Regions from separate parts of the Mesorhizobium sp. M0139 genome, predicted to be linked through region 1. Evidence: predicted binding sites of a transcription regulator. Region 1 holds the regulator's gene; each other region holds the start of a gene.

Region 1 (3,474 bases):
AACATTGCCGACCATATCAGGGGCAAAATCGGCGGCGCCGAAGGCGAGATTGCCGCGGCGTTGATTGTCGGGGTGCGCGCCGGCATCCCGGACGAGGTCAACGAAGCGATGCGGCGCACCGGCATCTACCACATCATCTCCATCTCCGGCCTGCACATGGCGCTGGTTGCCGGCACCATCATGGCGTTGCTGCGTGGCGCCTTTGCGCTGTTTCCCGATTTCTCTTCGCGCCGCCCAGTCAAGAAATATGCAGCAGTGGCAGCACTCGTCTCCATCGCCGCCTATCTCGTCATTTCAGGCGTCGTGGTTGCCGCCGAGCGCAGCTTCATCATGCTGGCGGTCATGCTTGTCGCCGTGCTGTTTGATCGCGCCGCACTCACCATGCGCAATCTGGCGATCTCCGCCATTGCCGTCATCCTGGTGTCGCCGCACGAGGTGGTCGGTCCCAGCTTCCACATGTCGTTTGCCGCCACCGCCGCCCTTGTCGGCGCCTATGCCGGCTGGGCCGATTACCGCGCCGACAAGGTGAGAACGCCGCCGGCAAAGCGCTCCTTCGTCGGCTTCCTGTCGCGAAAATTCGCGCTGGCCATGGGCGGCCTCGCCATGACCTCGATCATCGCCGGCAGTGCAACCTTGCTGTTCGCCATCTGGCATTTTCAGCGTGTGTCGCCGCTCAGCCTGATCGCCAATCTGGCCGTGATGCCGATTGTTTCGTTGATCGTCATGCCTTTTGCCGTGCTCAGCGCACTGGCGATGCCGTTCGGCGCCGACGGGCCGTTCCTCTATGTGATGGGCAAGGGTCTGATGGCGATGATCGCTATATCGGCCTGGATTTCCGAGCGCTCGCCGGTCGACGCCGTCGGGCTGATCTCCATCCGCTCGGTGCTGTTGGTGGCGGTCGCCCTCGTCATCGCCACCATGGCCACCACCTGGCTCAGGTTGGCGGCCGTGCCTTTCGCGCTGGCCGGCCTGTTGACGGTGCCGCAGGTGCTTACGCCCGACGTGCTCATATCCGAGGATGCGCATCTGGTGGCCATGCCGATCGGTGGCGGCGAACTCGCCCTCAACCGCGAACGCTCCAACGAATTCACCACGGACAATTGGAAACGGGCGCTGCGGGCCGAAACCATTATCCCACCTGAGATTTTCGAGTCAACAGATACGCGGTTCGATCTCGATCCGCTCGATCTGCCGCCCGGCTCGCCCTTCTATTGCACCGGCGATCTCTGTATCGCCCGGCACCCTTCCGGAGCCATTGTAGCGCTTGCGAAAGACCGCAAGACGGCGCGGCCGGCCTGTGCCTTCGCGAGCCTGATCGTCATCGATGACGCCACCGCCTACAATCCGTGCCGCGACCCGCTGGTGCTGGTCGTGACGAAGAAACAGCTGGCCCGCGACGGCAGCGCCGCCGTCTTCTTCGATCCGCAATCGGCAGCTGCAGCGCCAACCATCCGCTTCGCCGTCGACAAGCCGTATCGCCCCTGGCACGAGCAACGCCGCTTCTCCCGCGAAGCGCGCGGCCTGCCGCCTTACAACCAGCGTGAAAAGTACAAACCCAAGCCGGCTCAGTAGCGCCGGATCAATCCGACAAGCTTGCCCTGCACCTTCACCCTGTCCGGTCCAAAAATGCGGGTCTCGTAGGCCGGGTTGGCGGCTTCCAGGGCGATCGAGGCGCCCTTGCGGCGGAAGCGTTTCAGGGTCGCTTCCTCATCGTCGACCAACGCCACCACGATCTCGCCGGGGCTGGCTGTGTCGGCATTGCGGATGATGACCGTGTCGCCATCGAAAATGCCGGCCTCGATCATCGAATCGCCCTTGACCTCGAGCGCGTAGTGTTCGCCGCCCATGATCATATCGGGCGGCACCGAGATCGAATGGGTCTGATGCTGGATGGCGTCGATCGGCACGCCGGCGGCGATGCGTCCCATAACCGGGATTGAAATCGCGGAAACGGCATCGTCATTGCCGGCCGACATCGAACGCGACGGCGAGCCCGGCTTGATCTGGCGGCCGAGACCGCCTTGGCCCAACGCGCCTTGTCCTTGGCCGCCTTGCCCTTGGCCGGTTTGACCAAGACTGCCCTGAATGACGCTCGGCGAAAACTTCCTCGCCGCATTGAGGCCTGGTGCGATCGAGTCGGGCAGCCGCAGCACTTCCAGCGCGCGCGCCCGGTTCGGCAGCCGGCGAATGAAACCGCGCTCCTCAAGCGCTGTGATCAGTCGGTGGATGCCGGACTTGGAGGCGAGGTCGAGCGCTTCCTTCATCTCGTCGAAGGACGGCGGGATTCCGCTCTCCTTCAGGCGTTCATGGATGAACATCAGAAGCTCATGTTGTTTGCGCGTCAGCATCGCGGCCCCCAAGGGTTCTGAAACCAGAATCAGAAAAAACAAACCCAGAACAAACACTATCTGTTCCAGTTGTGTTCCGCAACCTTTTAAAGTTTAATGAATGTGTTGACGTTTTGTTCAGCGTAACGTTCGGCGCTGCGAGCGCCGCCTGCGCCCAGTTGCCAGCAACGGGGTGAAACGAAGACAAAGTGCCCTGCGTCGTCGGCTACGATCGCCGCTTCCTTTTCGGACGGGGCTGCGCAGCATCCGCGCCGGGTTCGCTCTGGGCATAGACCTGCAGCGTGTAGCCGATGTGAGCGGTCATCAGAGTTTTCGCACGTTCGACGTCGCGATCGAGGGCCGCTTCCATCAGGGCGGTATGGTGTTCGATCGCCACGGCGTCGCGCAGGGCCGCCACGGCCTTCCGGTGGCCATCCGTGCGGCCGGCGGCGGCGCGCAGCGTCGGGGCCAGACCCAGAAAGCGGTGATGGCGATGCAATTGGTCGGAAATCGTCGCATTGAAGCGCAGCAGCCAGCTGGATGTCGCGGCACTGAGCAGCGCCGCATGGAAGGCATCGTGTTTTTCGTACCACGCGTCGACCGCATCATCCGATGGATCGTCGAGAACAGACCCGCACCGTGAGAGACGATAGTGGGCGGCAACGACCGCGTCTTCCCACTCACGGTCGCCCTCCTCGATCGATTCCACCAGCAGGGGCAGTTCGACCACCAGCCGCGCACGCGCCAAATCCTCGAGCTCCGCCCGAGAGACGGGAGCGACCGCAAACCCGCGGTTGCTGATGGCGGTCACAAGCCGTTCCGCCTCCAGCCGCGACAGCGCCTCGCGCAACGGCGTCCAGCCGATGCCGTAGGTGTTGCGCAGCGTGCTCAGCTTCAACGGCGCGGCAGGCGCCAGCCGGGTCGCAAGAATATCGCGCCTGAGCAGGCGATAGGCCGCTTCCGTCTTCGAGGTCTGCTCGTCATCCAGCATCGTGATCCATCAGACATAAACGCTCGGCGGATCATTATATATCAAAGCCTTTCAATGGGTGAATTATATATAATGTTTGACAGTTCAAGGGCGACCACTCAAGATCGCCGGCATGTTTGGGCGGCAGGCTCCGCCGCGCGCGTTTGTCCATGGAGG
Region 2 (3,474 bases), on a different contig from region 1:
AGCGGCGGCACCGCCAGATAGAGATGGCCGCCATTCACCAGGTTCGGCATTTCCTGGTAGAAGAAGGTGATCAGCAGCGAGGCTATGTGAGCGCCGTCGACGTCGGCGTCGGTCATGATGATCACGCGGTCGTAGCGCAAATCCTCGTCGCGGTATTTCGAGCGCGTGCCGCAACCGAGCGCCTGAATCAGGTCCGAAATCTGCTGGTTGGCGGCTAGCTTGTCGTTGCCGGCGCTGGCGACGTTGAGGATTTTTCCGCGCAGCGGCAGCACCGCCTGGCTGGCGCGGTCGCGCGCCTGCTTGGCCGAGCCGCCGGCCGAGTCGCCTTCGACGATGAACAGTTCGGCGCCCGCGGCGGCATTCTGCGTGCAGTCGGCGAGCTTGCCGGGAAGGCGCAGCTTGCGCACCGCGCTCTTGCGCGACACTTCCTTTTCCTGGCGCCGGCGCACCCGCTCGTCGGCGCGCGCAATCACCCATTCCAGCAGCTTGGAGGCTTCCTGCGGATTGTCGGCCAGCCAGTGGTCGAAGGGATCGCGGATGGCGGTCTCGACAATGCGAATGGCTTCGATCGTTGCCAGCCTGTCCTTGGTCTGGCCGACGAATTCCGGCTCGCGAATAAACACCGACAGCATGCCTGCCGCCGAGATCATCACGTCTTCGGAGGTGACGATCGAGGCGCGCTTGTTGCCGACCAGGTCGGCATAGGCCCGAAGCCCGCGCGTCAGCACATTGCGAAAGCCGGCCTCATGCGTGCCGCCTTCGCCGGTCGGGATTGTGTTGCAGTAGGAGTTGACGAAGCCGTCACCGCCGAACCAGGTCACCGCCCATTCCAGCGAACCGTGGCCGCCCTGCTTCTCGCTCTTGCCGGCGAAGATTTCGCGGGTCACCTGGAAGTCGTCGCCAAGCGATGCCTTGAGATAGTCCTTCAAGCCGCCGGGGAAATGGAACTCCGCCTTGGCGGGCGTCTGGTCCTTTTCCTTGATCAGCGATGGGTCGCAGCTCCAGCGGATCTCGACGCCGCCGAACAGATAGGCTTTCGAGCGGGTCATGCGATAGAGCCGCGCCGGCTCGAAGGCGGCGCCCTTGCCGAAAATCTGCTCGTCGGGATGGAAGCGGATTTTGGTGCCGCGCCGGTTGTGCACTTCGCCGAGCTGCTCCAGCCCGCTCACCGGAACGCCGCGCGAGAACCTTTGGCGGTAAAGCTGGCGACCGCGCGCGACTTCGACTTCGAGATGGTCCGACAGCGCATTTACGACCGAGACGCCGACACCGTGCAGACCGCCGGAGGTCTCATAGACCTTGCTATCGAACTTGCCGCCCGAATGCAGCGTCGTCATGATGACTTCGAGCGCCGGCTTCTTGAATTTCGGATGCGGATCGACCGGAATGCCGCGGCCATTGTCGGTAACGGTCAGAAACCCGTCGGCCGACAGCTCAACATCGATGAAGGTGGCATGGCCGGCGACCGCCTCGTCCATCGAATTGTCGATGACCTCGGCAAACAGATGGTGCATCGCCTTGTCGTCGGTGCCGCCAATATACATGCCGGGACGGCGCCGCACCGGCTCCAGCCCCTCCAGCACCTCGATGTCGGCGGCGCTATAGCCCTCGCTGCCGTCCTTGGTCGCAACGGAACGTTTCGTGGCCTGCACCAGCGGGTCGGCCGGGCGCGAAGGTGTCCGAGCCGGTTGGGGCTGCTTTTCCAGATTGCCGAAAAGATCGTTGTTGTCGTCCATGCCTGCCATAGAATCCGGTGCCGCGAATCACCCGTCGATACTGCCACGCTTTTCGGCGCCAAGCGACGGAAGTTCCTGTTACGTTCGGGGATTAAACCCTTCTTATCCTAAAACCTTTCGATAACCAAGCCGGCGGAAATAGGTCCAGCGAGAGCGGCCGCGATTCCTGAATCTTTAACAAAGCGGCCTAGCGTCGCCTCAACAAAACAAAAGACCACGAATGTCAGGGGTTGGTTGTGAGGGGCAAGGCCATAACGATGATTGGCATCGCTGCCGTCTTCGGCGCGATTTCAATCTTTGCCGCGGATTTCTGGGTGAAAAGCCAGGCCAAGGCCGATGCCGAAGAGAAAACGGCGTCGATCCCGGCGCCCGCCGTCCCCAAGGTCGTCTTCAAGACCATCGTGGTGGCCAACGCGCCGCTGCGTTACGGCATGGAGCTTGACCGGGCGCAGCTCAGCGAAATCCCATGGTCCGAGGATTCGGTGCCGCAGGGCGCGTTCACAACAGTCAATGCATTGCTCGCCGAAGGCAGCCGCGTGGTATTGTCGCCGATCGAGATCAACGAGCCGGTGCTGATCAGCAAATTGTCGGGGCCGAACGGCCGCGCGACGCTGTCCAACATGATGACGCCCGGCATGCGGGCGGTGACAATCCGCACCGACGAGATCGCCGGTGTCGGCGGCTTCGTCATGCCGGGCGACCGGGTCGACGTGGTGCTGACACGCGATGCGGGCGAAATCCAGGAAGTGGCCAAGAACGCGCAGGGCGCTGCCGGATCGACCGTTACCTCCGAGATCGTCGTCTCCGACGCCAAGGTGCTGACCGTGGGGCAGGGCGCCGACGAGCGCCAGACCACACCGCAGATCGCCAATTCCGTCACCATCGAGGTGACGACCGAAGGCGCGCAGAAAGTGGCGCTTGCCCGCACCGTCGGCACCTTGTCGCTGTCGCTCCGCTCGGCCGCAGACGGAGGGGCCGCCAAGGACGGCGTCACCACCATTTCGTCCTTCGGCGGATCGGTCGCCTCCGGCGTCCAGGCCGCTGCCGGCGCGCTGTTCACTGCCGCGACCAAGGAGCCTGAGAAGCCGAAATTCAAGACGATCATCGTGACGCGCGGCACGCAGGTCGAAGAATACCAGGTTCCTGCGCGGGACCAGCAATAACTGCCGGTGGGGACCGGGCGAGGGACGGGACAGATGTCGGGACTTCATGCATTTCGAACGACGAAAGGGCTGCGCACAATGCGGGCGCTTACGGTGGGGGCTTGCCTCGCCGCGGCCGCAATGCTCGGCCTCAGTGCGCCAGCCAAGGCCGACAACGATATCGTCCATGTCTCGTCGACAACGAATGCGTCGATCAAGGTAGCCAAGGGCAAGCCGAAGACGGTCATGACCAATGCCGCCTTCTACCAGATCGTCATCGGCGATCCGGAGATCGCCAACGTCAATCCGCTGACCGACAAATCCTTCTATGTGCTGGGCAACAATCTCGGCACCACCGGCATCGCGCTGTTCGACGAGAACAAGCAGTTGGTCGGCACCGTCGACATCGAGGTGACGCTGGACACCGACCAACTGGCCAGCACCATTCGCGCCAGCGTGCCGGACGCCAAGATCAAGGTCGGCTCGGCCAATGGCCGCGTCGTGCTGTCGGGCGAGGCCGATGACGCGGTCGCCGCCGAGAAGGCAAGCAAGATCGCCAGCCGCTTCTCTGGCAATGAAGAAGTGATCAATTCGGT
Region 3 (3,474 bases), on a different contig from region 1:
AGGCATGCATCTTATGGCTGTCGCGCCGCACCGCCTTTTCCATGGCTTCGAGCCGCCTGGTGTCGGGATCGGATGCGATCGCCAGCAGTTTCGGCTCGGTGCGCAGGCGCCAAAGCATCCAGTAGAGAAAGGCAAACCGGCCGGGGTCGGAGTGGCAGAAGGCGGTTTCGGCATGGGCGATGAACTCGCGCGGGACGGTAAGCTGCGCGCCCTCTGGCACCGCCGGCAAGGCATCTCGAGGATCATTGGCGTCGGACCCGACACCCCAACTAATATCCTCAGGCCGGACCTCATTCAGCGTCAGACGCCGTGCCGCATCGCGCCAACCGGCGAAATCGGTCTGGCTCGCTAGCCGGACAGTGTATCGGGCAAGGTCGAGCTGGGCCGGCTGCATGGTCAAAACAGAGACAGTTGTTCGCAGGACTTTACGATCGTGTCGCGCAAGCCGGTCTTGTCCGTCAGTCTACCCGGCGACCAGCCTTCGGCGATGATGAAGGGCCTCAGCTTGGCGATCGAATGGCAGATCCGTCCGACATCTTCCAGCCGCATGTGTCGGTGGCGGCGGGTTTCAAGGATCTTCGCCACCACCTTGGTGCCCAGACCCGGAACCCGCAGCAGCGCTTCCCGATCGGCGCGGTTGATGTCGACGGGAAACCTCGCCCGATTGCGCAAAGCCCAGGCGAGCTTGGGGTCAATGGCGAGATCGAGCATGCCGTCGCTGCTGCCGGCGAGGATTTCCGGCTGCGAAAAGCCGTAGAAGCGCATCAGCCAGTCGGCCTGATAGAGCCGGTGCTCGCGCATCAGCGGCGGTTTCTGCAGCGGCAGCGACGATGACGAATCCGGGATCGGGCTGAAGGCGGAGTAATAGACGCGCCGCAGATGGTAGCTGCCATAGAGCCGCGCACTGGAGTGTAAGATACCGTCGTCGGATGTCTTGTCGGCGCCGACGATCATCTGCGTCGACTGACCTCCGGGCGCAAAGCGTTCGCGCTTCTTGGTCCTCAGCGTCGGCTCGGCTTTTTCCTCCATCTTCCGGCGCAGGTTCGCCATGGAAAGGCGGATCGTTTCCGGCTTCTTCTCCGGCGCCAGTTTCTTGACGCCCTCATCGGTCGGCAGTTCGACGTTGATAGACAGCCGGTCGGCGTAGAGCCCGGCCTGCTCGACCAGTTCGGCCGAGCTTTCCGGAATGGTCTTCAGATGAATATAGCCGGAGAATTTTTCGTCCAGCCGCAGCCGCCGCGCCACCTCCACCATCTCGGCCATGGTCTCGTCCGGGGAGCGGATGACTCCTGAGGACAGGAAGAGGCCCTCGATGTAGTTGCGCCGGTAGAAATCCATGGTCAGCTTCACCACCTCCTCGATGCTGAAGCGGGCGCGGCGCACATTCGATGACGAGCGGTTGATGCAGTAGCTGCAATCGTAAATGCAGAAATTGGTCAGCAGGATTTTCAGGAGCGAAATGCAGCGGCCATCCGGCGCGTAGGAATGGCAGATGCCCATGCCTTCTGTGGAGCCGATACCGCCGGATTGGAGCGAATCCTTCTTCGCCGAGCCCGACGAGGCGCAAGAAGCATCGTATTTGGCGGCGTCAGACAGGATTGCCAGCTTTTCACGGACGGTAGGTGCGCTCATCCGTTCATGATATGTTCTTGAAGGCTGCAGCGCCACCTCATTTGATGCAGGCGGCGAAAAAGTAATCGCCGCCTGATCGTCGGGCTAGCAGGACGACTGCCCGAGTTCCAGGCGGTCTCTCAGACCTCATGGAGGTAGAGGTGGTAATCCAGCTCGCTGACGGTGCGGGCGACGCGCAGATACTCCGACTGCTTGATCGCCACGAAGGTGCGATGCAGATCCTCGCCAAGCGCCTCTTTCAGGAAGCTCGAGGCCCGCGCCGCCTCGATCGCGGCGCGCCAGTCGACCGGCATGGTCGTGCGCGTGACGGCGGCTTCATAGCCATTCCCAGTGGTTTCGGGGCCGGGGTCGAGGCCTTCGTCCAGACCCTTGATGATGCCGGCCAGCACCGTTGCCGCGATCAGGTAGGGATTGGCGTCGACACCCGACGGCCGGTGCTCGATGCGCCGGTTTTTGGCGTCGCCCGCCGGGATGCGCAGCGCCACCGAACGGTTGTTGACGCCCCAGGTCGGCGCCACCGGCGCATAGGACTGCGAGACGAAGCGCCGCCAGGAATTGGCGTGCGGCGCAAACACCAGCATCGATTCGGCCATGGTCTGGATCAGCCCGCCGAGCCCCTGCAGCAGCGGCAGCGACCAGCTTTCGCCGCCAGCCTCGGCAAAAACGTTGCGGCCGTTCTTGTCCTGCAACGAAACATGGAAATGCATGCCGGAGCCGGCGTATTTTTCGATCGGCTTGGCCATGAAGCAGGCGGTGACACCATGGCGGCGCGCCTGCGCCCGCACCAGCCGCTTCAACATGACGAGGTCGTCGGCCGCCCGCATGACATCCTTGCGATAGTTCAGCGTCAGCTCGTACTGGCCGGGCGCGTATTCGGAAATCACCGTTTCGGCCGGAATGCCTTGCGCCTTGGCCGCGGCATAGATGTCGGAAAACAACGGCTCCATGCCGTGCAGATGGTCGACGGAATAGACTTCCGTCTTGGCCGAGCGGCGGCCGTCGAGCACGGCGTCCGCCGGTTTCACCTTGCCATCGGCATCGCGCTCATTGGCCAGCAGGAAAAATTCGAGTTCGAAGGCGCCGGCGGGATAGAGGCCCTTGGCCGCCAAGATGTCGACCTGCCTGGCCAGCGCCAAGCGCGGGTCCGACGACATTGGCTGTCCCTCGAGATGGTACATCGCCATCAGCAGCTGGCCGCGCGGCGGGTTGGTGCCGTAAAGCGGCACCAGGGTGCCGGGGATGGGCCAGGCCCTGAGGTCGCCGTCTCCAGTCGTCCAGATCAGCCCGGTTTCGTGCACATCCTCGCCGGTGATGTCGAGGCCGAGGATCGAGATCGGCATGTGGCGGCCGCCCTCGAAGATGCTTTTCAGCTCATGCCGGCGCACGATCTTGCCGCGGCCGACCCCGTTGGCGTCGGTCAAGACGATATCGAAGGCTTCGATTTCGGGATGGGCGTCGAGAAAGGCTTGCGCCTCGGCGGGCGTCGAGCCCGAAGGTGAAGTCATGATTAGTGTACTCGAGTTTGGCTTGGCAGCTTGTCTCATGCCGTCAGCCTTGCCGCAACCGTGGCGAAGGCGGTGATCAGCCGGTTGACCTGGGCGCCGGTGGTGGCCGGTGAGATCAGCATCATGTTGTGAAAGGGCGCGATCAGCACGCCCTGGTTGACCAGCGCGACATGGATAGCCGCCTCAAGCTCCGGCGCATGGGCAGTCTCGGCTTCGGCGCCGTTCCTGAGCGGGCCAGGGGCGCAGATGAACTCGACGCGGGCGCCGACGCGGGCGACATGCCAGGGCAGATTGTAGCGATCGATGACGCCGGTCAGCCCGGCATCGAGCCGCAGGG

Evidence for each region. The regulator LexA, encoded in region 1, represses DNA repair genes until DNA is damaged. The targets are predictions, from matches to a motif close to TGTTCNNNNTGTGTTCNG.
Region 2: a site for LexA is predicted at 1,807-1,824, ahead of parE (DNA topoisomerase IV subunit B). Genes of this name have one in related genera too.
Region 3: a site for LexA is predicted at 1,634-1,651, ahead of NKJ58_RS26120 (putative DNA modification/repair radical SAM protein). Genes of this name have one in related genera too.

The regions. Positions count from the first base shown of each region.
Region 1 covers NZ_JAMYTN010000002.1:15,678-19,151, reverse strand. The annotation lists gene NKJ58_RS02525 (ComEC/Rec2 family competence protein) at 1-1,572, shown strand, start outside; gene lexA (transcriptional repressor LexA) at 1,566-2,348, opposite strand; gene NKJ58_RS02515 (GntR family transcriptional regulator) at 2,554-3,318, opposite strand.
Region 2 covers NZ_JAMYTN010000004.1:166,859-170,332, reverse strand. The annotation lists gene parE (DNA topoisomerase IV subunit B) at 1-1,736, opposite strand, end outside; gene cpaB (Flp pilus assembly protein CpaB) at 1,994-2,899, shown strand; gene NKJ58_RS08135 (type II and III secretion system protein family protein) at 2,933-3,474, shown strand, end outside.
Region 3 covers NZ_JAMYTN010000018.1:27,619-31,092, forward strand. The annotation lists gene NKJ58_RS26115 (UdgX family uracil-DNA binding protein) at 1-394, opposite strand, end outside; gene NKJ58_RS26120 (putative DNA modification/repair radical SAM protein) at 397-1,632, opposite strand; gene NKJ58_RS26125 (glutamine synthetase family protein) at 1,752-3,137, opposite strand; gene NKJ58_RS26130 (aspartate aminotransferase family protein) at 3,173-3,474, opposite strand, start outside.